3 regions of the Streptomyces sp. NPDC058663 genome follow, and region 3 is predicted to be linked to each of the others. Evidence: riboswitches for the same ligand, from Rfam matches in the RefSeq annotation. Region 3 holds a riboswitch; each other region holds the start of a gene.
What was found. A riboswitch is a leader RNA that binds a small molecule or an ion and turns the genes downstream of it on or off. The one in region 3 is predicted to bind cyclic di-AMP.
Positions count from the first base shown of each region.

Region 1: linked by a shared signal. The riboswitch ahead of ACFWVV_RS01345 (transglycosylase family protein) and the one ahead of ACFWVV_RS21005 (peptidoglycan DD-metalloendopeptidase family protein) in region 3 are both predicted to bind cyclic di-AMP.
Region 2: linked by a shared signal. The riboswitch ahead of ACFWVV_RS00945 (M23 family metallopeptidase) and the one ahead of ACFWVV_RS21005 (peptidoglycan DD-metalloendopeptidase family protein) in region 3 are both predicted to bind cyclic di-AMP.

Region 1 is NZ_JBHXRV010000002.1:1,125-9,810, reverse strand. Features, by position in the region: gene ACFWVV_RS01350 (transglycosylase family protein) at 261-1,313, shown strand; cyclic di-AMP (ydaO/yuaA leader) riboswitch at 1,640-1,796, shown strand; gene ACFWVV_RS01345 (transglycosylase family protein) at 1,799-2,488, shown strand; gene eno (phosphopyruvate hydratase) at 2,824-4,119, shown strand; gene ACFWVV_RS01335 (septum formation initiator family protein) at 4,305-4,781, shown strand; gene ACFWVV_RS01330 (DUF501 domain-containing protein) at 4,880-5,437, shown strand; gene ACFWVV_RS01325 (exopolyphosphatase) at 5,434-6,354, shown strand; gene ACFWVV_RS01320 (NAD(P)/FAD-dependent oxidoreductase) at 6,714-8,120, shown strand; gene ACFWVV_RS01315 (class I SAM-dependent methyltransferase) at 8,444-8,686, shown strand, end outside.
Region 2 is NZ_JBHXRV010000001.1:232,140-242,615, forward strand. Features, by position in the region: gene ACFWVV_RS00930 (GNAT family N-acetyltransferase) at 1-1,511, opposite strand, end outside; gene ACFWVV_RS00935 (HPr family phosphocarrier protein) at 1,719-2,000, shown strand; gene ACFWVV_RS00940 (GntR family transcriptional regulator) at 2,290-2,949, opposite strand; gene ACFWVV_RS00945 (M23 family metallopeptidase) at 3,117-3,908, opposite strand; cyclic di-AMP (ydaO/yuaA leader) riboswitch at 3,922-4,092, opposite strand; gene ACFWVV_RS00950 (M16 family metallopeptidase) at 4,381-5,748, opposite strand; gene ACFWVV_RS00955 (M16 family metallopeptidase) at 5,775-7,115, opposite strand; gene ACFWVV_RS00960 (DNA topoisomerase (ATP-hydrolyzing) subunit A) at 7,375-9,828, shown strand; gene ACFWVV_RS00965 (CobW family GTP-binding protein) at 9,906-10,476, opposite strand, start outside.
Region 3 is NZ_JBHXRV010000027.1:105,651-116,126, forward strand. Features, by position in the region: gene ACFWVV_RS20980 (ATP-binding protein) at 1-1,062, opposite strand, end outside; gene ACFWVV_RS20985 (MBL fold metallo-hydrolase) at 1,487-2,692, opposite strand; gene ACFWVV_RS20990 (SIMPL domain-containing protein) at 2,999-3,757, opposite strand; gene ACFWVV_RS20995 (carbohydrate kinase family protein) at 4,052-4,921, shown strand; gene ACFWVV_RS21000 (SGNH/GDSL hydrolase family protein) at 4,929-5,720, opposite strand; gene ACFWVV_RS21005 (peptidoglycan DD-metalloendopeptidase family protein) at 5,933-6,967, opposite strand; cyclic di-AMP (ydaO/yuaA leader) riboswitch at 6,972-7,178, opposite strand; gene ACFWVV_RS21010 (tyrosine-protein phosphatase) at 7,522-8,346, shown strand; gene ACFWVV_RS21015 (DUF6126 family protein) at 8,474-8,728, opposite strand; gene ACFWVV_RS21020 (helix-turn-helix domain-containing protein) at 8,730-9,338, opposite strand; gene ACFWVV_RS21025 (aspartate aminotransferase family protein) at 9,418-10,476, opposite strand, start outside.

The DNA of each region.
Region 1 (8,686 bases), on a different contig from region 3:
CGCCGGATGCCGATGTTTCCCGTCACGTTCGGGACTTACCGGAGAAGACGGAAAATGACACCCCATCAGCAATGTGACCTTCGCGTGATCTCCACTGCATCAACTTGTGACTGGTGTTCGAGTACGGCTACGTTCACGGGCGACTCGGCAGTGATGGCAGGAAGCCGAGTTGTCGTCAGCTGAAAGGCAACCACATGCGTTCCGGGAACGGTCGGCACCGTCGTCCGCGTCAGGCTCCCGCTCTTATCGTCGCGGCCGGGGTGACCGGGTCCGCGCTCGCGATTCCGCTCCTCGGGGCGACCAGCGCCGGAGCAGCCGAAGCGGGGACCTGGGACCGGGTCGCCGAATGCGAGAGCGGCGGCATGTGGAGTGCCGACCTGGGCAACGGGTACTACGGCGGGCTCCAGTTCTCGCAGGAGAAGTGGGACCGGTACGGCGGTGCCGCGTATGCGCCGCGCCCCGACCTGGCCAGCCGTGCCCAGCAGATCAAGGTGGCCGACAAGATGCTCGCGGCCGAGGGGCCGAAGGCGTGGCCCAGCTGCGCAGTCATCTCCGGGCTCGCCCCGGGCGGCGCGGACGGTTCCGGTTCCGCTTCCGGTGGAGGTGCGGCTTCCGGCGGTGTGGACGCCGCCGACCCCGATACGGGTTCCAGCACGCCGGCCACTCCGCCGGCCGGCTCCGTGCGGCCCGACACGCCCGGCTCGGTGACGGACCGGGACCTGCCGGCGGCCGGACAGGAGCCGAGCACGCCGGCCGGCTCCGCCGAGCCTTCCGCCTCGGGCGCCACGGCCGGCCCCGTCCAGCCGTCCCCGGACAGCAGCGTGGAGCCGAGTACGGGCCCGGGCACCGTCCCGGGTGCGGACACGGGTACGGCTCCCGGTGACGACACGTCCGCCCTGCCGGACGCCGGGCAGAGCTCCCCCGGTGCGCAGACCCCCGGCTCCGCCGGCTCCGAGGGCGGCGGCAAGCACCGCGGTACGCCCGCCCCGGAGAACTCCCTTCCGGGCGCCGACGTTTCGGTGGAGCCCGGTGCGGGCCGGTCCGCCGACCCGTCCGCCGGGTCCGCCCTGCCGCCCGCGACGGACGAACGGGACTCCAGCCGGCACGCCTCGCGCGGGGGCGGCAAGTCCCCTGCCGTGCCCGCCGCGGACGACACGTACACCGTGCGTCCCGGAGACAACCTCTCGCACATCGCCGACGCCGCGAAGCTGCCCGGCGGGTGGCCCGCGCTCTACGAGGCCAACAAGACCGCGCTCGGCGACGACCCGGACCTCATCCGCCCTGGCCAGCACCTCGAACTGGGCGACGAATAACCCGGAAGCCTCCACAAAACACGGGTAGTTCGAGGGTGAATGTCCGGTTCTGTGCGAGTGAGACATGAGTCTCTTCACACCAACTGGCGTGTCCCACCAGGGAGCTCCTGCCGTGCCCCTTCTGACCTGCGTAAACAAGGGTTGAGGGAGGGCAAGGAGGGGTGAGATGTCCCCGATGTGCCTCTTTGAACATCGGGGGCTCCTGTGTTTACGGTCGTCCTCGCTCGCCACCGGTGAGCACCGGAGCCCGTCACGCCGAATCCTGCCGGCGGGCCCCGGGAGCATTCGTCGCGCAAGCGCCGTAGGCAGGAGCGGGGGACCCAAGGTAAGTGCCGGGCCCGGACGTTGAGAGACGTCGGGGAACGGCTTGGGGTGAAGACGCCGAACGGAACGCAGCCTCAGGGCAGCGGGCCGGGAAAGCGGCCGGGCAGACTCACAGCCCGAACCCGACAGCTCACCTCGAAGGCGTCGGTGAGGAGATATCCATGTCGCTTTTCAGCAAGGGCAAGCACCGCCGTCCGTCCAAGGCCACCCGTGTCGCCGCTTACGCCGGCGTCGCCGGTGTCGCGGTCGCCGCCCCGCTGATGGGGGCCACCTCGGCCTCCGCCGCCTCCGTCGACACCTGGGACGCCGTCGCCCAGTGCGAGTCCGGCGGCAACTGGTCCATCAACACGGGCAACGGCTACTACGGCGGTCTGCAGTTCTCGCAGTCCTCCTGGGCCGCCGCGGGCGGTACCCAGTACGCCGCGCGCGCCGACCAGGCCTCCAAGGGCCAGCAGATCGCCACCGCCGAGCGGCTGCTCGACATGCAGGGCCCGGGTGCCTGGGCCTGCGCCGGTGCCGGCGGTCTGAGCAACGACGGTGTCGACCCGGGCGTCAGCACCGGTTCGCAGTCCGCCCCCAAGAAGCAGAAGCAGGAGCGCTCCGAGGCTCCCGCCGCTTCCCGCAGCGAGACCCGCCAGGCGCCGAAGGCCCAGGCTCCGGCCGCGCCGAAGAAGGCCGTCCCGGTGAAGAAGGGTGACGGCGAGTACAAGGTGAAGTCCGGCGACACCCTCGCCAAGATCGCCGAGGCGCACAAGGTCAAGGGCGGCTGGCAGCACATTCTCGACCTGAATGAGGAAGTCGTCTCCGACGCCGACCTCATCTTCCCCGGTCAGCAGCTCCACCTGCGCTGACCCCCGTGGGGGCGGTGGTCCACCCCCGCCACCCCCATGCCGGGACCCCGGCCTGGCGCGACTTCCCCCCAGTACGCGCCGGGCCGGGGTCTTTTTCATGCGGGCCGCAGCCGAGCCCCTTTCATACACAAGATGAACGCAGTGGTCACCCACGGTGAGAGCCGCTAGGCTCTTCGTCCTGTATTACGGGCATTCGGGCATCTTTTCGTCCCACGGGACGGTCGATCGGCTGGCCGATCGTCCTGCTCCGGTTAGGCTCTTGTCGCAAGGCCGAAAGCGACCCTGCACTGCGCGCCCCCCGGGGCGCCTCTTTAAGCGTCACATCCCATAAGGAGATGCTCGTGCCGTCCATCGACGTCGTCGTAGCCCGGGAAATCCTGGACTCCCGAGGCAACCCCACGGTCGAGGTCGAGGTCGGCCTCGACGACGGCAGCACGGGTCGTGCTGCTGTTCCGTCCGGCGCCTCCACCGGTGCCTTCGAAGCCGTCGAGCTTCGTGACGGAGACCCCAACCGCTACATGGGCAAGGGTGTCGAGAAGGCCGTCCTCGCCGTCATCGAGCAGATCGGCCCGGAGCTCGTCGGCTACGACGCGACCGAGCAGCGCCTGATCGACCAGGCGATGTTCGACCTCGACGCCACCGAGAACAAGGGCTCGCTCGGCGCCAACGCCATCCTGGGCGTCTCCCTCGCCGTCGCGCACGCCGCCTCCGAGGCCAGCGACCTGCCGCTGTTCCGCTACCTCGGCGGTCCCAACGCGCACCTGCTGCCCGTCCCGATGATGAACATCCTCAACGGTGGGTCGCACGCCGACTCCAACGTCGACATTCAGGAGTTCATGATCGCTCCGATCGGCGCGGAGTCCTTCTCCGAGGCCCTTCGCTGGGGCGCCGAGGTCTACCACACCCTCAAGAAGGTGCTGAAGACCAAGGGCCTGTCCACCGGCCTGGGCGACGAGGGCGGCTTCGCCCCGAACCTGGAGTCCAACCGCGCCGCGCTCGACCTCATCATCGAGGCCATCACGCAGGCCGGTTACGTCCCCGGCGAGCAGATCGCGCTCGCGCTCGACGTCGCCGCGTCCGAGTTCTACAAGGACGGCAAGTACGAGTTCGAGGGCCAGTCCCGCTCGGCAGCCGAGATGACCGAGTACTACGAGGAGCTCGTCTCCGCGTACCCGCTGGTCTCCATCGAGGACCCGCTGTACGAGGACGACTGGGCCGGCTGGAAGGTCATCACCGACAAGCTGGGCTCCAAGGTCCAGATCGTCGGCGACGACCTCTTCGTCACCAACCCGGAGCGCCTGGCCCGCGGCATCGAAGAGGGCTCGGCCAACGCCCTGCTCGTCAAGGTCAACCAGATCGGCTCGCTGACCGAGACGCTGGACGCCGTCGAGCTCGCCCAGCGCAACGGCTTCAAGTGCATGATGAGCCACCGCTCCGGCGAGACCGAGGACGTCACCATCGCCGACCTCGCGGTCGCGGTGAACTGCGGCCAGATCAAGACCGGCGCCCCGGCCCGCTCGGACCGCGTCGCCAAGTACAACCAGCTGCTGCGCATCGAGGAGATCCTCGACGACGCCGCGGTGTACGCCGGCCGCTCGGCGTTCCCCCGGTTTCGCTCTGCGAACCAGTAGGCACAGCAAGGGCTGAAGAGGCTCCCGGTAGCTCCGTAGCTCCGTAGCTCCGTAGCTCCGTAGCTCCGTAGCCCCGCTCCGGTAGCTCCGGTTGCCCCGGCTGGCACGCCAGTCGTCCCTACGTCCCCGGCCACGGTCCCGTACCGTGTCCGGGGACGTAGGCGCGTGACGGGGAGGCGGCGGAAGTGGCAGGCAAGGACCGGTTCTCCACGACGACCAGGCTCCGGCTGCTCGGCGAGCAGACCGCGGCCCGGGTCTACCGCTCCCAGACCCGCCGCCAGGCCCGCCGCTCGCGGCTCACCGGCCGGGCGGCGCTGCTGGTGCTCGTGTTGTGCACGCTGGTGGTGGCCCTGGCGTACCCGATACGGCAGTACGTGTCGCAGCGCACCGAGATCAGCGACCAGGAGCAGGCCAGGAACGAGGCCGCGCGCCGGGTCGAGCAGCTGCGCGACGCCAAGGCGAGGCTCCAGGACGACGCGTACATCGTGCGGCTCTCCCGGGAGCACCTGCACTACGTGAAGCCGGGCGAGACCGGTTTCACCGTGTACGACCCCGAAGCCGGCGGAGCCACCCGCCGCCCCGGCCAGGACGAGGCCGCCGAGCAGCCCTGGTACTCGAACCTCTGGGGCGGCGTCGACGAGGCCGACCGCCAGGAGCCGTAGCCGACCGCCAGGAACCGCAGCCCGCCAGGAGCCGTAGTGGCCCCGCCCGCCCGGCCGAACCCCCGTAGAACCTTGCAGACCCACGACAGAAGGCACGCATGAACACCCCGCCCCCGACCACGCCGCGCACCGAGCCCACCGAGCAGGACATCGAGGCGTTCCGGCTCCAGCTGGGCCGCCCGCCGCGCGGGCTGCGCGCGATCGCGCACCGCTGCCCCTGCGGCAACCCCGATGTGGTCGAGACGGCCCCGCGGCTGGAGGACGGCACGCCGTTCCCCACGCTCTACTACATGACCTGTCCCCGGGCGACGGGCGCGATCGGCACTCTGGAGGGCTCCGGCCTGATGAAGGAGATGCAGGCGCGGCTGGCGGACGACCAGGAGCTGGCCGACACCTACCGGGCGGCGCACGAGGACTATCTGAAGCGGCGCGACGAGATCGAGGAGCTGGTGGGCTTCCCGAGCGCCGGCGGGATGCCCGACCGGGTGAAGTGCCTGCACGTGCTGGTCGGTCACTCGCTGGTCGCGGGCCCCGGGGTGAACCCGTTCGGGGACGAGGCGCTCGCACTGCTGCCCGAGTGGTGGGCCAAGGGGCCGTGCGTGACGCCGTGCGCCGAGGACGCGCAGCCCCGGACCGTGCCGGAGGACGCCCGGTGACCCGGGTCGCCGCCATCGACTGCGGTACGAACTCCATCCGCCTGCTGGTTGCCGACGCGGACCCGGCCACCGGCGAACTGGTCGACCTGGACCGGCGGATGACGGTCGTCCGGCTCGGCCAGGGCGTGGACAGGACCGGCCGGCTCGCCCCCGAGGCGCTGGAGCGCACCTTCGCGGCCTGCCGCGAGTACGCGCAGATCATCAAGTCCCTCGGAGCGGAGAAGGTCCGCTTCGTGGCGACCTCCGCGTCCCGGGACGCGGAGAACCGCGACGAGTTCGTCAGCGGTGTGCTGGACATCCTGGGCGTCGAGCCCGAGGTGATCTCCGGCGACCAGGAGGCCGAGTTCTCCTTCACCGGTGCCACCAAGGAGCTGGCGGGCAGCGGCCGCGACTACCTCGTGGTCGACATCGGCGGCGGCTCGACGGAGATCGTGGCCGGCGGTGAGTCCGTGGAGGCCGCGCGCTCCGTCGACATCGGCTGCGTACGGCTGACCGAGCGGCACCAGCCGTCCGCGCCTGCCTCGCCGTACGAGGTGGCCGCGATCCGCGCCGACATCGAGGCGGCGCTCGACCTGGCCGGGCAGAGCGTCCCGCTGGCCGGGGGCGGGCGCACGCTGGTCGGGCTGGCCGGGTCGGTGACCACCGTCGCCGCCATCGCGCTCGGGCTGGGCGAGTACGACAGCGCCGCCATCCACCACTCCCGTATCCCGTACGCGAAGGTCCGGGAGATCACCGAGTCGCTGCTCGCCGCCACCCATGAGGAGAAGGCGGCGATCCCCTCCATGCACCCGGGCCGGGTGGACGTCATCGTCAGCGGGGCGCTCATCCTGCTGGCCCTCATGGAGCGGGTCGGGGCCTCGGAAGTGGTGGTCTCCGAACACGACATTCTGGACGGCATCGGATGGTCGGTGGCCTGAGCCGGGCCGCGTGAAAGACCGCGCGCCACGAACTTCGTGAAGTTCTTCACAAGGAAAAGGGGCCCGATGGGCCCCTTTTTCACGTCGTCGTGACCCGCGGTGCACCCGGGCGGTCCCAGGGCGTGCATACCGGACGGTTCCGGGCGCGTGCCTGGAGTAGGGGAGAGATAAGTGGTCCAGTGGGCGCCGGAGGTCATCGGGCCTGCTGGGAAGGGGTTTTCAACGCATCCGGCAGGGTGCTGGTTCCCCTTCGGAACATGACCCCGGTCACGCGGGTCGCGGAGTGTAGCAGAAGGGTCGGAAGACCTTGTGAAGGGGCTCACGAGGTACCCCCCGGGACGGGGTGGATACTCGATTGCATGAGCACCACGGAGCGTCCCAGGATCCTCGTAGTAGGCGGTGGGTACGTAGGCCTGTACGCGGCACGACGCATTCTCAAGAAGATGCGTTATGCGGAAGCGACCGTCACGGTCGTCGACCCGCGCTCGTACATGACCTACCAGCCCTTCCTGCCCGAAGCCGCCGCCGGCAACATCTCGCCGAGGCACGTCGTCGTACCACTGCGACGCGTCCTTCCCAAGGCCGAGGTGCTCACCGGTCGGGTCACCACCATCGATCAGGACCGCAAGGTCGCCACGATCTCGCCGCTCGTCGGCGAGGCCTACGAGCTGCCCTTCGACTACCTGGTCATCGCCATGGGCGCGGTCTCGCGCACCTTCCCGATCCCGGGCCTCGCCGAGCAGGGCATCGGCATGAAGGGCGTCGAAGAGGCCATCGGTCTGCGCAACCACGTCATCGAGCAGCTCGACAAGGCGGACTCCACGACCGACGAAGAGGTCCGCCGCAAGGCGCTGACCTTCGTCTTCGTCGGCGGTGGCTTCGCCGGTGCCGAGACCATCGGCGAGGTCGAGGACATGGCCCGCGACGCGGCCAAGCAGTACAGCAACGTCAGCCGCGACGACATGCGCTTCCTGCTCGTCGACGTCGCCGACAAGATCCTCCCCGAGGTCGGGCCCAAGCTGGGCGAGTACGGCAGGAAGCACCTGGAGTCCCGCGGCGTCGAGGTCTACCTCAAGACCGGCATGGACTCCTGCGTCGACGGCCACGTCAAGCTGAACAACGGCGTCGAGGTCGACTCCCACACCATCGTGTGGACCGCCGGCGTCAAGCCGAACCCCGCGCTCTCCCGCTTCGGTCTGCCGCTCGGCCCGCGCGGCCACGTCGACACCCAGGCCACCCTCCAGGTGCAGGGCAGCGACTACATCTGGGCCGCCGGCGACAACGCCCAGGTCCCGGACCTGGTCGGCCGCAAGAACGGCAACCCGAACGCCTGGTGCCCGCCGAACGCCCAGCACGCGCTGCGCCAGGCCAAGGTCCTCGGCGACAACGTGGTCTCCGGCATGCGGGGCTTCCCGCAGAAGGAGTACAGCCACGCGAACAAGGGCGCGGTGGCGGGTCTCGGCCTGCACAAGGGCGTCGCGATGATCGTCATGGGCAAGATGAAGATCAAGCTCAAGGGCCGTCTCGCCTGGTACGCCCACCGCGGCTACCACGGCATGGCGATGCCGACGTTCAACCGCAAGATCCGCGTGCTGGCCGACTGGACGCTGGGGATGTTCCTCAAGCGCGAGGTCGTCTCGCTCGGCGCCATCGAGAGCCCCCGCGAGGAGTTCTACGAGGCGGCCAAGCCGGCCCCCGCGCCGGTCGACGCGGTGAAGATCCCGGCAGCCGCCGAACCGCGGAAGACCGAGGCCAAGGCTTCCTGACGCCTCACCCGCAAACCCGGACAGCAGTCCGGGCAGCAGCCTCCCGAAGGGGCCGCCCGCCATCCGTGGTGCGGGCGGCCCCTTCGGCGTTCCCGCGCATCGTGGTGCGGGCGGCCCCTTCGGCGTTCCGCCTCCGTGGTGCGGGCGGCCCTTTCGCGTTCCGCCGCAGAGGTATCTGTGCGCGCCACGCGTTTTGCCCGCCCGTTGCCGGACTCCGGGATGCGGCGGCCGTCCACCGGTGTTATCCGGGAGGTACGCCGACGTCGTACGTCCCGCGGACGACGGCGGCGCCGATACGCCGAAGTGACACGGAGGTGCGCACCATGGCCGATGCCGCGCAGAGGCTGACCACCCTTGCCGAGGAACTCCTCTCCACCCCCCTCCCGGTCCGCATCCGCGCCTGGGACGGCAGCGAAGCCGGCCCGCCCGGCGCCCCGGTACTGGCCGTGCGCGACCGCAGGGCGCTGCGGCGCCTGCTGTGGAAGCCCGGCGAACTCGGTCTCGCCCGCGCCTGGGTGGCCGGTGAGCTCGACATCGAGGGGGACTTGTACGAGGCCCTGGATCTG
Region 2 (10,476 bases), on a different contig from region 3:
TCGGTGACGGTGTCGACACGGATCACTCCGGCCTGCCGGAACAGCGCCGAGACCGTGGCGTCGGGGATGCGCGCCGCGGGCACCGCGTGCCCCGGCGGGGTGCTCCCGCTGTGCCGTGCGCCCTTGACGACCACGATCGGCTTCGCCGCGGCGGTGCGGCGGGCCAGCCGGGTGAACTTCCGCGGGTTGCCGATGGATTCGAGGTAGAGGAGGACGGTGTCGGTGTCCGGGTCCTCGTAGCAGTACTGCAGGAAGTCGTTCCCGGACACGTCCGCGCGGTTTCCGGCCGAGATGAAGGCCGAGACGCCCGCGCCGCGCCGGTGCAGCCCGGACAGCAGCGCGATGCCGATCGCTCCGGACTGCGCGAAGAGCCCGATCCGGCCGCGCGTCGGCAGTTGCGGCGCAAGTGAGGCGTTGAGGCGTACGAGATCGGAGGTGTTGATGATGCCGAAGGCGTTCGGGCCGATGATCCGCATCCCGTACGAGCGGGCCCTGCGGACCAACTCCCGCTGCCGCTCGCGCCCTTCACCGCCGCTCTCGGCGTACCCGGCGGCCAGGACGATCAGCCCGCGCACCCCGCTCTCGCCGCAGTCGGTGACGGCCTCGGGAACCTTCTCCGCCGGTACGACGAGGACGGCCAGGTCCACCGCCTCGCCGATCTCCGCGACGGACCGGTACGCAGGTGCCCCGTCCAGCTCGGTCACGTCCGGCGGCAGGGCCGCGTTCACCGCGTACGTGCGCCCGGTGAATCCGGCGGCGAGCAGGTTGCGCAGGACCGTGCGGCCCACGCCTCCGCTCGCCCGGCCCGCGCCGACCACGGCCACCGAGCCGGGCGTCAGCAGCCGCTGCACGGAGCGCATTTCGGCCCGGTGCTCGCGGGCGCGCTGCACGGCCAGGGAGCGGTCGGTGGGCTCCAGGTCGAATTCGAGGCGCACCACCCCGTCCTCGAAGGAGCGCTGCTGCTGATAGCCGGCGTCCGTGAACACCTTGATCATCTTGGAGTTGGCGGGCAGCACCTCGGCGACGAAGCGCCGGATGCCCCGTTCGCGGGCCACCGCCCCGATGTGTTCGAGGAGGGCCGAGGCCACACCGCGCCCCTGGTGGGCGTCCTGCACGAGGAAGGCGACCTCGGCCTGGTCGGCGCCGGGCCCGGAGGCGGGCATTCCGTCGGCGTCGATGCGGTCGTAACGGACGGTCGCGATGAACTCTCCGCCGACGGTGACCGCGAGGCCGACCCGGTCGATGTAGTCGTGGTGCGTGAAGCGGCGCACGTCCTTGGCGGAGAGCCGCGGGTAGGGCGCGAAGAAGCGGTAGTACTTCGACTCGTCGGAGACCTGCTCGTAGAAGCTGACCAGCCGCTCGGCGTCCTCGGTGGTGATGGGCCTGATGCGCGCGGTCCCGCCGTCGCGCAGCACCACGTCTGCTTCCCAGTGGTCCGGGTACACGAACTCCGGGGCCCCGGGGCCCGCGTCCTGCTTCGCCTGATCCGCATCGTCCGCAGCCATGCCCATGGAGGCAGCCTACGACTCGCGGGGCCGGAGAGTGCGGGGCAGTCTGGTCCTGTTCCGGGTGGAGCGGCGCGGTCGGCAGTACTCCGCACCGGGGCTTCCGGCAGGACGTGCGGCGGGATCTTCGCCGAGGCTTCCGCCGGGCAGAGCAGCCCGCACCACATGAGAGACTGGTCTAGACAACCAAGCATGAACACGAAGGGCTACACCATGGTTGAGCGCCGCGTCACCGTCGGCTGGGCCGAGGGCCTGCACGCCCGCCCCGCCTCCATCTTCGTCCGCGCCGTCACGGCCACCGGCGTCCCCGTCACCATCGCCAAGGCGGGCGGCAACCCGGTCAACGCCGCTTCGATGCTGGCGCTGCTGGGCCTGGGCGCGCAGGGCGGCGAGGAGATCGTGCTGGGGTCCGAGTCCGCCGACGCGGACGCCGCCCTGGACCGCCTCGCGAAGCTGGTCGCCGAGGGCCTGGACGAACTCCCCGAGACCGTCTGACCCCCGCGGCCTCCAGAAGGCCGCGCCCGTACGGGCGAATCTCCGCGGCAGCCGCGGTTCCCAGCACCGGGAGCCGCGGCTTCCGCGTGCCCGGCCCCGTATACCGCGCTCGTATACGGGGCCGGTGGGTACGGCCAGGGGCAGGCGGGGACGGTCCGGGGCGCAACCGGTCCGGGGCCGGTACGTACAGCCCGGGGCCGGTACGTACAGCCCGGACCGGTACCTACAGCCCGGACCGGTACCTACAGCCCGGACCGGTACCTACAGCCCGGGACCGGCAAGGCCCGCGTCAGCTCCTGCCGCCCGCCAGGTCCGCGGCGGCCCGCACGGTCCTCAGGCGGTACGCCGACACCGCCTGCTCCACGTGCCGAGCGGTCAGCGCCCTGGCCCGGTCCGCGTCCCGCCGCGCCACCGCGTCCACGATCGCCCCGCGCTCGGCCCACGTCTCGGCGGGCCTGGCCGGGCTCTCGGCGACGTACATCCACGCGATCTTGTGCCCCAGCTGGGTGAGCAGAGTGATGAGCCCGGGGCTGGCGGAGGCCTGGGCGAGCGTCTCGTGGAACCAGCTGCCGAGCGCCGTGAGGTCCTCGCCCTCGGGCCGCCGGGCCCGCTCCCGGCCCAGCCTGACCAGCCCGCCCAACACCCTCAGGTGCGGCTCGGTACGCCGGACGGCCGCACGCGCCGCCCCCAGCGGCACCAGCATCACCCGCAGCTCCAGCAGGTCGGCGGCCTCCTGCGCGGTCGGCTCGGCGACGCAGGCGCCCATGTGCCTGCGGGTGGTGACGAAGCCTTCGGCCTGCAGCGTGCGCAGCGCCTCCCGGACCGGGACGCGCGAGACGCCGTACCGGCGGGCCAGCACCTCCTCGGTGAGCCGGCTGCCGCGGGGCAGAACGCCGGAGACGATGTCGTCCCGGATCGCCGTACACACCGAACGCGCGGGAACGCGCATGCCCGAACCTCCGTCTGCCCACCGGCATCTGCTGTCCGCTCCATGACAACACCGGGGAATTACGGCAGGAATTCGGGAGATCACCGGCAGGTTAAACAGCTGCGCCCCGGCTCGCGGGGAGCCGGGGCGCAGCGGGAGGAGCGGGCGGAGCGGGCGGAGCGGGCGGGTCAGACGCTGACGCCGTGGCCGCGCAGGTAGGCGACCGGGTCGATGTCCGAGCCGTACTCGGGGGAGGTGCGGGCCTCGAAGTGCAGGTGCGGTCCCGAGGAGTTGCCGGTGGACCCGGAGAGGCCTATCTGCTGGCCGGGGGTGACGGACTGGCCGACGGAGACGCCGATCGAGGAGAGGTGGCCGTACTGGGTGTACGAGCCGTCGTTCATCCTGATCACGACGTTGTTGCCGTAGGCGCCGCCCCAGCCGGCCTCGACGACGGTGCCCGCGCCCACGGCGACGACGGAGCTGCCGGAGGAGGCGTGGAAGTCGACGCCGGAGTGGCTGCCGGAGGACCACATGGCACCGCCGGTCTGGTAGCCGGTGGAGACGTACGAACCGGCGACCGGCAGCTGGAAGGTGTTGAGGCGCTTGCGCTCGGCCTCACGGGCGGCGCGCTCGCGCTCCTCCCGCTCCTTCTTGATCTTCGCCTCGGCCTTGCGCTTGGCCTCCGCCTTGCGGGCCTCGGCGGCCTTCCGCTCGGCCTCGGCCTTCTCGAAGGCCTCCAGCTGCGCGGCGGCCTGGGCCTCGACCTTCTCGGAGAGGGTCTGCGGCACCGAGTCCATGACGACGGTGCGGATGGCGCCGGTGTCCTCGGCGGCCAGGTCCTGCTCGGCGGCGAGGGCCTGCGGGGCCAGCGTCCCGATGACGCCGGTCGTGGTGAGGGCGGCGACTCCGGCGATGTTCGCGCTCCTGCGCGACAGCACGGAGGGGCGACGGTGCTTCCCGGCGGCACGGGTGAACGCCATGAAGTGGCTGTTTCCTTTCCTTCCTTCTCGCCTACCGGGTTAGCTGACGGGTTCGGAGCAGGAAGGTCTCCTACGGACCCCACCGGCCCGTGAAGGGCAATGGCGTCCGATTCACCCCAGGGACTTCATATGGGTCCCCGGCTCCCCAGGCTCGCGCCTGACGGGGACTCGGCGATGGCTGCCCGGTGCCGCGGTTTGCGGCGCACTCTGGCGGGCAGCCGGACCGACGCTAAGCGGGCTCTCTTTCAATCTCCAAACACAGACGGGATTTTGTAACGCAGCCCACACGGCAGACACGCCACCTCCCCAACAAAGCGGACATACAGGAAGACCCCGGCGACTTATCTGCCGCCAGGGTCCTCCTTGTCCTGCTTTGCGAGGCCGTGCCGGATGACCTTTGATCGGTCACCCGCACGGCATCCACCACGTGCCCCGGCGCGGTCTCCCGGGGCCGCGGCCCCGGTACACACCGTCAGCCGGTGACGACCGTGACCTCGCCGATGCCGAGCGCACGGACCGGCTCGGCGATCCGGGAGGCGTCGCCCACCAGTACGGTGACCAGCTTGTCCACCGGGAAGGCGTTCACCACGGCCGCGGTGGCTTCCACCGTGCCGGTCTGCGCGAGCTGGGCGTAGAACCGGGCCTGGAAGTCGTCGGGCAGGTGCTGCTCGACCTGGTCGGCCAGCGTGCCCGCGACGGCCGACGCCGTCTCGTACTTGAGCGGGGCGACGCCCACCAGGTTCTGCACGGCGACGTCGCGCTCGGCGTCGGTGAGACCCTCGGCCGCCAGCTTGCGCAGGACCTTCCAGAGGTCGTCCAGTGCGGGTCCCGTCGACTCGGTGTCCACGGAACCGCTGATGGCCAGCATGGCGGCGCCGCTGCCGTCGGCGGCGGACCGCAGCACCTGGCCGAAGGCGCGTACGCCGTAGGTGTAGCCCTTCTCCTCGCGCAGGACACGGTCCAGGCGGGAGGTGAGGGTGCCGCCCAGGCAGTACGTACCGAGGACCTGGGCGGGCCACAGACGGTCGTGCCGGTCGGCGCCGATGCGGCCGATCAGCAGCTGCGTCTGCACGGCGCCCGGACGGTCCACGACGACGACCCGTGCGGTGTCGTCGGCCGTGATGGGCGTCATCGGGCGCGGCTCCGCGGTGTTGCCCGTCCACTGGCCCAGGGTGTCGGCCAGGACGGCGTCCAGGTCGGTGCCCGTCAGGTCGCCGACGACGACCGCGGTGGCGGTGGCCGGACGGACGTGTGCCTCGTAGAAGGCGCGCACGGCGGCGGAGTCGACGTTCTTGACCGTCTTCTCGGTGCCCTGACGGGGGCGCGACATCCGCAGGGCTGCCGGGAAGAGCTCCTTGGAGAGCTGCTTGGCGGCCCGCCGGGACGGGTTCGCCGCCTCGTGCGGGATCTCGTCGAGCCGGTTGCGCACCAACCGCTCGATCTCGCCGTCCGAGAAGGCGGGGGCGCGCAGGGCGTCGGCGAACAGGCCGAGCGCCTTGGGCAGCCGGGAGACCGGCACCTCCAGGGACACGCGCACGCCCGGGTGATCGGCGAACGCGTCGAAGGTGGCGCCGCAGCGCTCCAGCTCGGCCGCGAACTCCTCGGCGGTGTGCTTGTCGGTGCCTTCGGTGAAGGCGCGCGACATGATCGTGGCCACCCCGTCCAGGCCCTCCGGCTCGGCCTCCAGCGGCGCGGCGAGGAAGACCTCGACGGCCACCAGCTGCTGGCCGGGGCGGTGGCTGCGGAGCACGGTCAGACCGTTGGGCAGGGCGCCGCGCTCGGGGGCCGGGAAGGCCCACGGCGTCGCGAGGCCAGCCTGCGGCTGCGGGTGGAACTGCATTTCGCTGGTCACGGCTGCGGTCTCCGTCACTTGTCCGCCCCTTCCTGCGTGTCGTGCGGTACGTCGGCGGCGGCGAGCGGTTCGTACACCAGGACCGCCCGGTTGTCGGGGCGCAGGCGTGCCTCGGCGACGGCCCTGACCTCCTCCGCGGTGATCTCCAGCACGCGGGAGACGGCGCTCAGGGCGAGCTGCGGGTCGCCGAACAGTACGGCGTACCGGCAGAGTTCGTCGGCGCGGCCGGCCACCGTGCCGAGCCGGTCCAGCCACTCGCGCTCCAGCTGGGCCTGGGCCCGCTCCATCTCCTCGGCCGTCGGGCCCTCGGCGGCGAACCGCGCGAGCTCCTCGTCGACGGCCGCCTCGATCTGCGGGACCTCGACGCCGCCGGACGTCTTGACGTCCAGCCAGCCCAGCGAGGGGGCGCCGGACAGCCGCAGCAGGCCGAAGCCGGCCGCCACCGCCGTCTGGTCCCGGCGGACCAGCCGGTTGTGCAGCCGGGAGGACTCCCCGCCGCCGAGTACGGTCAGCGCCAGGTCGGCGGCGTCCGCCTCGCGGGTGCCGTCGCTGGGCAGCCGGTAGGCGGCCATCAGCGCACGCGCCGGGACCTCCTCCTCGACGACCTCGCGCAGTTCGGCGCCGATCACGTCGGGCAGCGAGCCGTCGCGCGGCGGCTGCTTGCCGTCGTGCGAGGGGATCGAGCCGAAGTACTTCTCGATCCAGGCGAGGGTCGCCTCGGGGTCGATGTCGCCGACGACCGACAGCACCGCGTTGTTGGGCGCGTAGTACGTGCGGAAGAACGCGCGGGCGTCCTCCAGCGTGGCCGCGTCCAGGTCGGCCATGGAGCCGATCGGGGTGTGGTGGTAGGGGTGGCCCTCGGGGTACATCAGGGCGGTGAGCTTCTCGAACGCGGTGCCGTAGGGCACGTTGTCGTACCGCTGGCGGCGCTCGTTCTTGACGACGTCGCGCTGGTTCTCCATGGACTCGTCGTCGAGCGCGGTGAGCAGCGAGCCCATCCGGTCGGCTTCCAGCCACAGCGCCAGCTCAAGCTGGTGCGCGGGCATCGTCTCGAAGTAGTTGGTGCGCTCGAAGCTGGTGGTGCCGTTGAGCGAACCGCCGGCGCCCTGCACCAGCTCGAAGTGCCCGTTGCCGTGCACCTGGGCGGAGCCCTGGAACATCAGGTGCTCGAAGAGGTGGGCCAGGCCGGTACGGCCCTTGACCTCGTGGCGCGAGCCGACGTCGTACCAGAGGCAGACCGCGGCGACCGGGGTCAGGTGGTCCTCGGAGAGGATCACCCGCAGACCGTTCGCAAGCCGGTGCTCGGTCGCTGTCAGGCCGCCGGAGCCGGCCTGCGCTGTGGCCGTGTGACCCATGGGCATGTACGTCCCTTCGATCGCGTATGAGACAAGTCCTGCAATTAAGTCCTGCCACTGTATGCAAGCGCAGTGACAGTCCGCGAAGTTCCCGTTGCGTGCACTCTTCTCGGGGATGCGCCAAATACCGCTACGGACGGGTCGAGGTCGGCGTTGTCGGTGCGGCGGTCCACAATGGTCCGCGTCAGCACCACCGTTTGCTGATCACCCGCCCGCCGAACCGCCGCCCGTTGAACAGTGAGAAGGAGCCGCAGCCGCGATGGCCCGCCGCAGCACGAAGACCCCGCAGCCTGACGAGGCGTTCGAGGAGAAGATCCTCGACGTCGACGTCGTCGACGAGATGCAGGGCTCCTTCCTCGAGTACGCCTACTCGGTGATCTACTCGCGCGCCCTGCCGGACGCCCGGGACGGACTGAAGCCGGTGCACCGTCGCATCGTCTACCAGATGAACGAGATGGGCCTGCGCCCCGACCGGGGGTACGTGAAGTGCGCCCGTGTGGTCGGCGAGGTGATGGGAAAGCTGCACCCGCACGGCGACGCGTCGATCTACGACGCCCTGGTGCGGATGGCACAGCCGTTCTCCATGCGGCTGCCGCTTGTCGACGGGCACGGCAACTTCGGTTCGCTCGGCAACGACGACCCGCCGGCCGCGATGCGTTACACCGAGTGCAAGATGGCCGACGCGACGTCGCTGATGACGGAGTCGATCGACGAGAACACGGTCGACTTCAACCCGAACTACGACGGCAAGGAGCGCGAGCCCGTCGCGCTGCCGGCTGCATACCCGAACCTCCTGGTCAACGGCGCCACCGGCATCGCGGTCGGCATGGCCACCAACATGCCCCCGCACAACCTGGGCGAGGTCGTGGCCGCCGCCCGCCACCTGATCAAGCACCCGGGCGCCGACCTGGAGACGCTGATGCGCTTCGTGCCGGGGCCCGACCTGCCGACCGGCGGGCGGATCGTCGGCCTGGCCGGCATCAAGGACGCGTACGAGAAGGGCCGCGGGTCCTTCAAGATCCGCGCCACGGCCGCCGTGGAGAACGTGACGGCGCGCCGCAAGGGCCTGGTCGTCACCGAGCTGCCCTTCACCGTCGGCCCGGAGAAGGTGATCGCCAAGATCAAGGACCTGGTCGGCGCGAAGAAGATCCAGGGCATCGCCGACGTCAAGGACCTCACCGACCGCTCGCACGGCCTGCGCCTGGTCATCGAGATCAAGAACGGTTTCGTGCCCGAAGCCGTCCTCGAACAGCTCTACAAGCTGACCCCGATGGAAGAGTCCTTCGGCATCAACAACGTGGCCCTGGTGGACGGGCAGCCCCTCACCCTGGGTCTCAAGGAGCTCCTCGAGGTCTACCTCGACCACCGCTTCGAGGTGGTCCGCCGCCGCAGCGAGTTCCGCCGCACCAAGCGCCGGGACCGGCTGCACCTGGTCGAGGGCCTGCTCGTCGCGCTGATCGACATCGACGAGGTCATCCGCCTCATCCGCTCCAGCGAGAACTCGGCGCAGGCCAAGGAGCGGCTGATCGAGCGGTTCGGTCTCTCCGAGATCCAGACGCAGTACATCCTGGACACTCCGCTGCGCCGGCTGACCAAGTTCGACCGCATCGAGCTGGAGTCCGAGCGCGACCGGCTCAACGGCGAGATCGACGAGCTGAGCGGAATCCTGGATTCCGACTCGGAGCTGCGCAAGCTGGTGTCCGGGGAACTGGCCGCGGTGGCCAAGAAGTTCGGCACCGAGCGGCGCACCGTCCTGCTGGAGTCGGGCGCCTCGGCGATCGCAGCCGTCCCGCTGGAGGTCCCGGACGACCCCTGCCGGGTGCTTCTGTCCTCCACCGGGCTGCTGGCCCGCACGCCCAACGGGGAACCGCTCGCCCTGGACGACGCGCGGCGCACCAAGCACGACGTGATCGTCTCCGCGGTCCCCGCGACGGCCCGCGGCACCATCGGCGCGGTGACCTCGGCCGGCCGCCTGCTCCGGCTCCCGGTCATCGACCTGCCGCGGCTCCCGGACACGGCGGCCGCGCCCAACCTGTCGGGCGGGGCCCCGGTGTCGGAGTTCCTGTCCCTGGACGGCGACGAGACGCTCATCTGCCTGACCACGCTCGACGAGTCGTCGCCGGGCCTGGCGATCGGCACGGAGCAGGGCGTCGTCAAGCGGGTGGTTCCCGACTACCCGTCCCACAAGGACGAGTTGGAGGTGATCTCCCTCAAGGACGGTGACCGCATCGTGGGCGCGCGGGAACTGCGCACCGGTGAGGAGGACCTGGTCTTCATCACCGACGACGCGCAACTGCTGCGCTTCCAGGCCACGCAGGTGCGGCCGCAGGGCCGCCCGGCAGGCGGCATGGCGGGCATCAAGCTGGCCGCCGGCGCCAAGGTGATCTCCTTCAGCGCGGTCGATCCGGCGGTGGACGCGGTGGTGTTCACGGTGGCGGGCTCGAAGGGCACGCTGATGGGCGACGCCGAGTCGTCGGCGAAGCTCACCCCGTTCGACCAGTACCCCCGCAAGGGGCGGGCCACCGGCGGCGTCCGCTGCCAGCGGTTCCTGCGCGGGGAGGACGTCCTCATGCTGGCCTGGGCGGGCGCGGCTCCGGCCAGGGCCGCCCAGCAGAACGGCACCCCCGTCGAGCTGCCGGCCCCGGACCCGCGCCGCGACGGCTCGGGCACCCCGCTGGCCAAGCCGGTCGCGGCGCTGGCGGGGGCGGTGTAGGCGCCTGCGGATGGGGGCACGGCGGCCGAGGTCGGCGCTGCGCCCCCAGGGGCCGCCGTGCCGGGCGGCCCGGGTGGCTAGAACGGGCCGCGCGGAGCCGCGTACGGGTACGGGTCCTCCGGATCCGAGTACGGGCCCGGCGCGGCCCCTGTCCCCCGTTCCGAGTCGCCCGCTTCCGGCTGCTGCGAATCCCCGTGCTCGGGGTCGTCCGGCTGCTGTACGTAGCGCAGGACGCCCCACATCGCACGCTCGCTCCGGTCGTCCGGGACGGCCCCCTCGTCCGTCCGGCAGGCAGACAGGCGGGCGTGCAGCGCGGCCCCGTCCGTCCCCGAGCCGATGAGCACCAGCTGGGTGAGCCGTTCCTCCCCGCCGCCCCACGGCTCCGGGTAGAACCGCAGGAACCGGCCCACCGCGTGCACCGCGTACCGGTTGCGCGGGTCCGCCGCGCCGAAGTCGACGTACCCCTTGATCCGGTAGAGGCCCTCGGGCCTCTCGTCGAGGAACCGCATCAGCCGCGCCGGGTCCATCGGCAGGTGCGAGCTGAAGGCGACGCTCTCATAGGAGGCGTGCAGGTGCGCGGCATCACCGTGGCCATGGCCGCAGCCCTCCCCGCACCCGCTGCCGTGGGGGCCTGCACCGTCACCCGGA
Region 3 (10,476 bases):
GTTCACCTGGTCGGGGTCCGCGAGCAGTGCGTTCATCTTGTTCTGCTCGGTGACAGGCATGCCCAGGCCCCGGTCCTCGACCTCGATGGCCAGGCCCGCGGTGACGAACTGGGCGCGCAGCAGCACCGTGGTGTGCGGGGCGCTGAAGACCGTCGCGTTCTCGACGAGTTCGGCGAGCAGGTGGATGATGTCGGCGACCGCGTGGCCGCGCAGCGTGCCGTCGATCGGTGGCACGAGTTTGACCCGGGAGTACTGCTCGACCTCGGCGATCGAGGAGCGCATGACCTCGCTCATGGAGACCGGATTGCTCCACTGCCGCCGGGAGATCGCGCCGCCGAGCACGGCGAGGTTCTCGGCGTGCCGGCGGATGCGGGTGGCGAGGTGGTCGACCTGGAAGAGGCCCTTGAGCAGGTCGGGGTCCTCGACCTCGTTCTCGAGCTCGTCGAGCAGCTGGATCTCGCGGTGCACCAGCGACTGGAGACGTCTGGCCAGGTTGACGAACACTTCGACCTTCTGGTCCGTGCCCGCGCTGCTGGAGAACTGGGAGGCCTGCACGACGGCGGTCACGGCCGCGTCGTGAGCCCGACCCAACTCCTGTTCCAGAAGGTCGAATTCGTCACCCTCACGGGTGAGCCCGGAGGGTGCGGTGCGCCGTATCTCGGGGCTGTCGCCGCGACGCAGCCGGTCCACGACGGCCCGCAGCTCGTCCTGGCTGCGCGCGCTGGAGCGGCGCAGTTCGTTGCACCGTACGAACACGGTTCTGGCGGTGCGGTGGGCGGCGAGCGCCGCGGTGCCGACCGCTAGCGCGGCGAGTACGGCGGCCACGGCGAGCCCCGCCCACAGGCCCTGGGTGGGCCGCAGGCCGGCCGAACGCATGGTGTGGAGCACCGCTCCGGCCCCGCTCAGGGCGACCACCACCGCGGGAAGCACGGCTGCGCGGAGCATCTGCGGACGTACGTGCGCCTCGGGAGCGGGCAGCACCGGGGGGCGCGCCCCCGGCCGGCCGTGCCGCCCGCCTTCGCGGCGGTCTGCTCGCGCGGAGGGTGCGCGAAGTTGAGACATCAGCGTCCTCGGTACGTGGGGCCCCAGGGATTCGGCGGGGCTGAGCCCTGTGGTCGAAGGACCCTGTTCCGCACCGTTTCCGGCCCGGATCAGGGCTGGGCTCAACTCGGGTGATGCGGGCCCCCGTTGATCACCGGGCACTCACAGTAGTCGGCAACATTCCATGAGTGAGGAGCAGTTGCCAAAGTTCCCCGTGCGGGGTCCCGCTCTGGTATGAGGCGTCGTACGGGGGTACGAAAACCGGCCGCCCCCGGGAGACCGGGAACGACCGAAACTGATGGAACTCTTTCACTTGCCGGGGCCCCGCCCGGAAACAGCAGCGTCCGCCACACATGAGTGCGAAGGGCTCATGTCGGGAGTTCGTCCGGTGCGCGGTCCCGGGCACGGCCGCGGGGCCGTGCCCGGGACCGCGGCCCGGGGCCGCTCAGTGCTCCCGCGCGAGGTCGAGCCGGACCTGGGCCCCGTGCAGTACGTCCGCCGGCGTCGTGGCCCCGCGCCAGTAACGTTTCACCGGCGCCGACACGCTGCGCCACCAGGGCCTCAGGGGCAGCTTCCCGGAGGGCTCGAAGGGCTGGCCCGGGCAGGGGAACGCCACTTCCTGCCCCGCGTCCCGCGCCGCGTCCCGCGTCCACTCGGCGGGCTCCGCCCACGGGTGCGGGGCGAGGTTGAAGGTGCCCCAGTGGATGGGGAGCAGGACGCCGTGCGGGCTGCCGCCCTGGAGGTCGAGGTGGGCGCGCAGGCCTTCCTCGGGCGTCATGTGGATGTCGGGCCAGTGCGGGCTGTACGCGCCGATCTGGATCATCGTGGCGTCGAACGGGCCGTGTGCGGCGCCGATGTCCCGGAACCCTTCGAAGTAGCCCGTGTCGCCGCTGTGGTAGATGCGGTGCTCGGGCCCCGCGACGGCCCAGGAGGCCCAGAGGGTGTGCTGCTGGTTGCGCAGGCCGCGCCCGCAGAAGTGCCGGGCGGGGGTCGCGGTGAGGGTGAGCCCGGCGACCTCGGTCGACTCGTTCCAGTCGAGCTCGCGGATGCGGTCCAGCGGGACGCCCCAGTGCTCCAGGTGCGCGCCGACGCCCAGGGGCACGGCGAAGAGCGTGCCCGTCCGGGCCAGGGCCTTGATGGTGGGCAGGTCGAGGTGGTCGTAGTGGTCGTGCGAGATGACGACGACGTCCACCTCGCCGAGCGAGGCGAGCGGCACGGGCACCGGGTGCAGGCGCTTGGGTCCTGCGAAGTCGAACGGGGAGCAGCGCTCGCCCCAGACCGGGTCGAAGAGCACCCGGCTGCCGTCGATCTCGGCGAGCACCGAGGAATGGCCCATCCAGGTGATGCGGAGGCCCGAGGCGGGTGGCCTCGCGGTGTCGGCGAGCGTGGTGGCATGCACCGGGACGGTGCCGGCGGGGGCGCGCAGGACGCGCTCCTCCTTGCGGAAGTACGTCGCCAGGAGTTCGCGGGTAGAACTGGAGCTGGGCCTGCTCCGGGTGCCCTCGGGGTTCTGGAAGACGCCGTCGGCGAAGTTCGGTGAGCGGCGGATGCGCTCCATCCGCTCACCCGCGGGGTCGGCTCCGAACGCGGCGGTCCGAAGCTCGCGCAGTCTTGTCCGCAACGGCTTCAGCGGGGAATCCGCACTGGTCACGGCACCTCCATGGGGTTCGGCTTCATTCCATTATGTGCACCCTGTGCTACGCCGCGGACACGGGCCCATGACCGGCAGCAGCACAGCTGCCGTCGTCGCGGGGACGGACGGCAGGGAGCCCCGGCCGTCCGCGGCGCATCGGGGTGACGCACCACGACAACGCGCCGGGGCCCTTGCGTATGCCCGTACGCGCACTTTCACGTGCGTCTGGGCGGCGCATTTCCGTCCTGCCCACCTGTCCGTCCAGGCCGTGCCGCCCGGTCGGTCCGGTCCGGTCCGTGCCGTGCCGTGCCGTGCCGGTGCCGGTCAGTCCAGTTCGTAGACCGCGGTCAGCGTGATCTCCTCCCTGACCTCTCCGGGAGCGACAGGCAGGGGCTTGTCTGCTGCCGCCCCGGGAGGCATCGGCAAGGGGCTGGGGCGCCCGCTGTCCGCTTCGGTGACCGAGACGAGCCGGCCCAGCGTGCGGCCACTGAGGGCGGCGTGCTGTTCGGCCTTGGCGCGGGCGTCGAGGTGGGCCGCCCTGCGGGCCTCGGCGCGCAGCGGGGTGGGGTCGGCCACGTCGAAGGCGATGGAGTGGATGCGCCCGGCGTCGCCGGCCGCGTCCGTGGCCGCCTGGACGACGGCCCCGGTGCGGTCCAGGTCGCGCACCTTGACCGAGAAGTTCTGCGCGGCCTGGTAGCCGACCAGCTTGGTGACGTTGTCCCGGTACTCGTGGACGGGGCTGAGCGAGAGGCTTTCGGTCCGGATGTCGCGGTCTGCGACGCCCTGCGCGCGGACGGCGTCGAGCATCGCCCCGGCCGCCTTCGTCTGTGCGGCGAGCGCGGCCTTCGTGGTGGGGGCGGTGGCCTCGGCTCCCATGCCGACGACCGCCAGGTCCGGTGCGGCGGAGGCCGCGCCGGTACCGGTGACGGTGATGGTGGAGGGGACCGGCCGGGCGGCCTGAACGACGGCGCCGGGTGCCACGCCGGGCAGCGCGGAGGCCGGAGGGGCCGCCGTCACCAGCAGACCACCGGCGAGGGCGGCCGCGGCGAGCGCCCGGGAGAGTACGGGCGGAGGTACGGACACGGGGGGTCCTTTCGAAGACCGGAGGCCCGAGGGGGGCGGCCGGGCGGGCTGTGGGCGGAGCGGGAACATCCCAGCAGTGCCCGCAGGCCGGCGGGCCGCGCCACTCCCGTCACCGGGCGGAATTCACCTGCCGGTATTCAGTTCGCGGACCAACCCCCGAGGGGCGGACCGGGCGCCCGCCCGGCACGCATACTGGGGCCCGTCGGGGGCCGGGGCACGGGAAAGGGGAGCACGGTGGCACAGCAGGGGCGGACCGGGGAGAACGGGCAGCGGGACGGCGGCGGTTACGACGTCCTGGTGGTGGGCGGCAGCGGGGTGGACACGGTGGTGCGGGTCGACGCGCTGCCGGTGCCGCTCGCGGACTCCGTCGGGGTGGCACCCGTCCGCGAGTGGCCGGGCCACACGGGCGGCAACGTGGCGCTGGGCTGCCGGGCGCTGGGGCTGGACGTGAAGTTCCTGGACGTCATCGGTGACGACTGGACCGGTGGCCAGGTACGGGAGCGGATGGCCAAGGGCGATGTCGACTTCGAGGCCCTGGTGTCGGCGGCGGGCACCCGGCGGGCCGTCAACCTGGTGGATCCGGCGGGCCGCCGGATGTCGTTCTACGACGCCCGTGACCCCGGGGACCTGCGGATGCCGCGCGACTTCTTCCTGCCGCACCTGCGCCGTGCCCGGCACGCCCATGTGTCGATCATGGGCTTCGCCCGGCATCTGCTGGACGACTTCGTGGAGTCCGGCGTTCCGTTCTCCACGGACCTGCACGACTGGGACGGCGTCGCCGAGCACCACCGGGCGTTCGCGCTCCGGGCCGACCTGGTGTTCCTGAGCGCGGCGGGCGCCGGGACCCGGATCGGCGAGGTGATGCGGGAGATTCTGCGCGAGGGCAGGGCCGGGGCCGTGGTGGCGACGGCGGGGGCGGGCGGCTCGTATCTGCTGACCCCTGACACGGGCAGCACGCCGCGCCATGTCCCGGCGACGGTCCCGCCCGCCCCGGTGGTGGACTCCAACGGTGCGGGCGACGCCTATGTCTCCGGCTTCCTGTACGGGCGGCTCGCCGGCCGGAGTCTGGAGGAGTGTGCCGCGCTCGGCGCGCGGGCCGGGGCCTACGCCTGCACCGTCGACGGGAACACGTCCCTCATCGGCGCCGCGGAGCTGTCCGGCTGACGGTTCCTCAGAGAGGCAGCAGGTCGGGCCGCTTGGCCGCCACGTGGTCGCCCGAGCTCTCGCCGCGCAGCCGCCTGCCGATCCACGGCACGAGGTGTTCGCGTGCCCACTGGATGTTGTCGCGGCGCGCCTCCAGGGTGCCGCGCGGGGGCAGCAGCGGCCAGGGCTCGTCCGGGTCGGCGGGGATCTCCAGGCCGAGGACCTGGGCGGCCCGCAGGGCGACCCGGGTGTGGCCCTCGGGCGAGAGGTGAAGCCGGTCGCCGTCCCAGGCGCGCCGGTCCTGCACGGACCTGAGCGACCACAGGTCCAGGACGGGGCAGTCGTACCTGTCGGCGATGGCCCGCACGTGCGCCGAGTAGGTGGCGACCTTGCCGCGCAGATGGCGCAGCACCGGGACGCCCCGGGTGTCGAAGCCGGTGGTCACCATGACCGTGCCGACGGCGGAGGTCAGGTCGGCGACGGCCCTCTCGAACCGCTCGGCCACGTCGTCGGGGTCGCTGCCAGGACGGATGATGTCGTTGCCGCCCGCACAGAAGCTGACCAGGTCGGGGGCGAGCTGCCGGGCCCTGGGGACCTGGTCGGCGACGATCTGGTCGAGAAGTTTGCCCCGTACGGCGAGATTTGCGTACCGGAAGGTGTGCTCGGGTACCCGGTCGTCCAGGAGGACGGCCAGTCGGTCGGCCCAGCCGAGGTACGCGCCGTCGGGCCCGGGGTCGCCGACCCCTTCGGTGAAGCTGTCCCCGATCGCCGCGTACGACCCGATGGTGCCTGCGCTGAATGAAATCGAATCGTCTGCCACGTCGACACATCCTCCACTTCCGCAAGTGACCTACGCCACCGTAGGGAGGGGGTGACGGAGGGTGAGATATGCCACCGGTCAAGATTCGTCCAAGCCCGGAATACGGGGGCGGGCTGCGGACGCGGCCCGCCCCCGTACCGGTGCCGGTACGGGGGCGGGCGGAAGAAGCGTGGCGCGGGCCCGTCCTCAGGCCGGGCGGGCCTCTGTCCGCGTCAGATCGAGACGCCGTTCCGTCGCAGGTAGTTCAGCGGGTCGACGTCCGAGCCGTAGCCGGGGCCGGTGCGGATCTCGAAGTGCAGGTGCGGCCCTGTGGAGTTTCCGGTGGATCCGGAGTAGCCGATCTGCTGGCCGCCGGAGACGCTCTGGCCGGAGCGGACGTTCAGGGCGGAGAGGTGGGCGTACTGCGAGTAGTGGCCGTCGTTGTGCCGGATGACGACCTCGTTTCCGTACGAACCGGACCAGCCGGCGGAGACGACGGTGCCCGGACCGACGGCCTTGACCGACGTGCCCGAGGAGGCGCGGAAGTCGACGCCGGTGTGGTAGCCGCTGGACCAGCTGCCACCGGAGGCGCGGTAGGGGGTGGAGACGCCGGAGGGCACGGGGGCGGTGAAGCCGGAGCTGGAGCCGGAGCTCGCCGACTGCGCGCGGGACTCGCTGCGCCGCTCGGTGCGCTGCTCGCGCTTCTCCGTACGCTGCTCGCGCTTCTCGGCCCGCTTTTCCGTGCGGACCTCGGTGCGCTCGGCCTTGCGCTCGGAGGCCTTGCGCTCGGCGGGTGCGGCCTGGGGCTTCGCGGCAGGGGCCGCCTTGGCGCCGGAGGCCTTGGCGCCTATGGAGAGCTTCATGCCGGGGTGGATGAGCGAGGGGTCGCCGCCGACGACCGACCGGTTGTCCTCGTAGAGCTTCTGCCAGCCGCCGCGGACCTGCTCGGCGGCGGCGATCTTCGACAGGTGGTCGCCCGAGACCACGGAGTACGTACGGGTGGCCGCGCGGGCGGTGTCCGTCGTGGGGGCCGCGGCGCGCTCGGCGGTCCGCTGCTGGGGAAGCTGGATCTTCGGGGCCTGCTGGGCCTCCGACGGGCCCGCGTGACCCGGTGCGACGGCCGGGGCCGAGGCGGGCTGCGCGGCCTGCGCCCCGGTGGCGCCGATCAGCGGCAGGGCCAGTGCGGCACCACCCGTACCGGCGGCGACGAAACCGCGGGTGAGCGTGGAACTGGACTTCGGGCGGCGGTGCTTACCCTTTGCAGGCATGACGATTTCCTCTCCGGCGCCTGCGAGGTGAGCTGTCGGGTTCGGGCTGGAGATGCCCGGTCGCGCTCTGTCGAGCGCGGCTTCACCCCTAGCCGTACCGGTCGACTCGCGTCTTCCGGTGCCGGCGTACTACCTGGGTCCCCCGCTCCTGCCACACGAAGAAATATGGGTGCGGATTCCGGGAGGTGGCAGGATTCGGCGGTCCACCCGGATTGACGGTGACCGTAAGCGAGTGCGGTCCGCCGGAACAAGCCGTTCCCTTCTTCTCCTTGCCGTGCGCACCTCTTCTTCACGATTTTCCGCCCGGGGCACCGGCGTCCCGCGGCCCGATTTCCGTACCTGGCCTGCCTTCTGACGCCTCGGCACCAGGAGGCCCCGCCGTGCCTATGATTCTGCTCACTCGGCTCTCCGTATCGCCCCCGCAAACGGCCGTAGAGGCGACAAACGCACCAAGTCGGTCACCGGGGCGGCTGTGTCTGACCCATGTCGTATCGTCGAAAACGCGCCCCCCGCCCGGCCACCGCCGGCCGGCGAACGACCCCAGAGGAGCACTCGTGACGCAGCAGGTGCCGCAGGTCCCCGCCCCTTCGACGTCCACCGATGCGGAGCCCGTGCTCGCGGGGGTGCGGAACTTCCGTGACGTGGGCGGTCTGCCCACCGCGGACGGGCGGCGGACGCGGTACGGGAGGCTGTTCCGCAGTGGCCACCTGGCGCACGCCACCGGGACCGACACCGAGTTCCTGCACTCCCTCGGTCTGCACACGATCTTCGACTTCCGCAATGCCGCGGACCAGAAGATGGAGGGCCCGGACGTCGAGCTCACCGGCGTGCGGAACCTGAACATCCCGCTCAGCGACCCGGCGGACGGAGCCGAGTTCTGGCGGATGGTGCGCGACGGGAACATAGAACAGCTCCGGGGCATCCTCGGCGACGGCAGGGCCGCGGACCGGATGACCGAGTCCTACCACCGGATGATCAAGGAGCGCACCGCCGAGCACAGCCGGGTGCTGCACGCGCTCGCCGAGGACAGTGTCCCCGCGCTGATGCACTGCGCCGCGGGCAAGGACCGGGCGGGCCTGTCGGTCGCGGTGACGCTGCTCGCGGTGGGCGTCGAGCGCGAGGCGATCACCGCCGACTACCTGAAGTCGAACGACCCGCACCGCCGCTACAGGGTGCACCGCAGCAGCAGCTCCCCGGAGGCGATGAACGACGAGGTGATGGCGCTGCTGGGCCCGCTCTTCGACGCCCGCGCCAGCTATCTCGACGCCGCCTTCGCCTCCATCGAGGAGACCTGGGGCGACACGGAGACGTACCTGACCCAGGGCCTGGGGCTCAGCGCCGCCACGCGCGAGGCACTGCGCGAGCGGCTGACCGTATAACGCCCTGGGTGCGGTCGCGGTCCCACTAACGCCCTGGGTGCGGTCGCGGTCCCGCCCCGGGGCCGGCCGGGCGTGGTCCCGGGCAGCCCCGGCCCGCCCGGCCCCCGGCCCGATCGGCCCGGCCCGGTCAGCCTTTGCCGCCGAGCGTGAAGAGCAGGTAGATGAAGGCCGCGAAGACGTGGCCGACGGCGACGTACAGGAACACCCTCAGGACGAGGCCGCGCGGCGCCCGGTCCTCCACGAAGCCGAGAACCGGGGAGCGGCCTGCTCCGTCGTTCCAGTCGGCCTTCCTGCTGTCGGACCCGCCGGAGGAGGCCATGTCGTCGGCCGCCCTGGCGATCGCGGCCATCGCGGCAGTCTGCGCTTCGGTGAGCTCCGCCATCTCATGACTCCTGGGGCAGGCAGAGACCGGCAGCGGTGCTCTGCATCAGCGTGTGGACGAAAAGCAGCTCGGCCCCGCCCGGGTTCACCGCGGTGATCCGGTGCGGGGTGAGCGAGTCGAAGTGGGCGCTGTCGCCCGCGTCCAGCAGATGGACACTCTCCCCCAGGACCAGCCGCAGCCGCCCTTCCAGGACGTACAGCCACTCCTCACCGGGATGGACCCGGACGAGGTCCTGCTGCGCGGCGTGCGGCACATGGACGCGCAGGGCCTGCATGGCCCGGCCTGAGCCGCCCGCCTGCCGGTAGGTCCAGCCGTCCGCCTCGCGCGCGCTCATCTCCCCGGCCCGCAGGACGGCGTCCCGCTCGCCGGTGCTCTCGCCGAGCACCTCGGAGACGGTCGTACCGTAGATACGGGCCAGCGCCAGCAGCATCGGCAGCGAGGGCTGCCGCTGTCCGGTCTCCAGCCGCGAGAGATGGGCGGGCGAGAGCCCTGCGCGGCGGGCGGCGGCCTCCAGCGTGAAACCGCTGCGGCGGCGGAGTTCCCGCAGGTGGGGGGCGACCGATGGCAGCTCCCCCGAGCCCTCGGCGGCCTCTTCGAGGCGTGGCGTCATACGTCCATTGGGCCAGAGGGGTTGCCTCTGAGGCAACTGACTTGCCCCAGAGGCAAAAACCCAAGGAGTGCGTCCCCTGCTACCGGTGGAGCACCGCCTGCTTGACCAGGGTCCTGCTGAAGTCCCACATCAGTCCCCCGCCGCTGTGCGCGTCGTCCATCACCGCGGTGAAGGCCGCCACGAAGCGGTCGACCTCCTTCTCCCCCACCGTCAGCGGTGGGATCAGCTTGATCACTTCGAGGTGGTCGCCGGAGACCTGGGTCAGGATTCGGTGCTTCTGCAGCAGCGGTACCACCACCATCTGTGCGAAGAGCCCCTTGCGCGCGGCCTGGAGCACGGTCCACCGACTGCGCAGCCCCAGCGACTGCGGCCGGCCGAACTCGATGCCGATCATGAGCCCACGCCCGCGCACGTCGTGCAGCAGCTCGTACTTCCCGACCAGCTCGCTCAGCCGCGCCCTGAGCAGGTCGCCGGTCCGCCGGGCGTTGGCGACGACGTCCTCGTCCTCCATCACGGAGAGCACGGCGAGCCCGGCGGCCATGGCCTGTGCGTTGGACCCGAAGCTGGCCGAGTGGACCAGCACCCGGTCCATCGATGAATACACCTTCTTGAAGATCCAGTCCTTGCCGAGCGTGGCGCCGACGGGAACGTAGCCGCCGGACAGGGCCTTCGCGACGCACACCAGGTCCGGCTCCACGCCGGCCTCGTGCTGGTAGGCGTAGAAGTCGCCGGTCCGCCCCAGGCCGGTCTGCACCTCGTCGGCGATCAGCAGTGCCTTGTGCCGGTGCAGGAGTTCCTGGGCGGCACGCAGGAACCCGGGCGGACTCGGGTGCACCCCCTTGCCCTGGATCGGCTCGACGACGAACGCGGCCACGTCACCGCGCGCCAGTTCCCGTTCCAGCGCGGCCAGATCGCCCAGTTCGATCGCGGTGTCGGGCAGCAGCGGGGCGAAGCCGTCACGGAACCCGCTCTCGCCGTTGACCGACAGGGAGCCGGTCGTCAGCCCGTGGAAGGCGTGCGCGCAGTACAGGACGCGGGGCTTCCCGGTGGCGTACCTGGCGAACTTGAGCGCGGTCTCCACCGCCTCCGTGCCGCTGTTGCCGAAGAACACCCGGTCCAGGTGCGGGCTGTGGGCCAG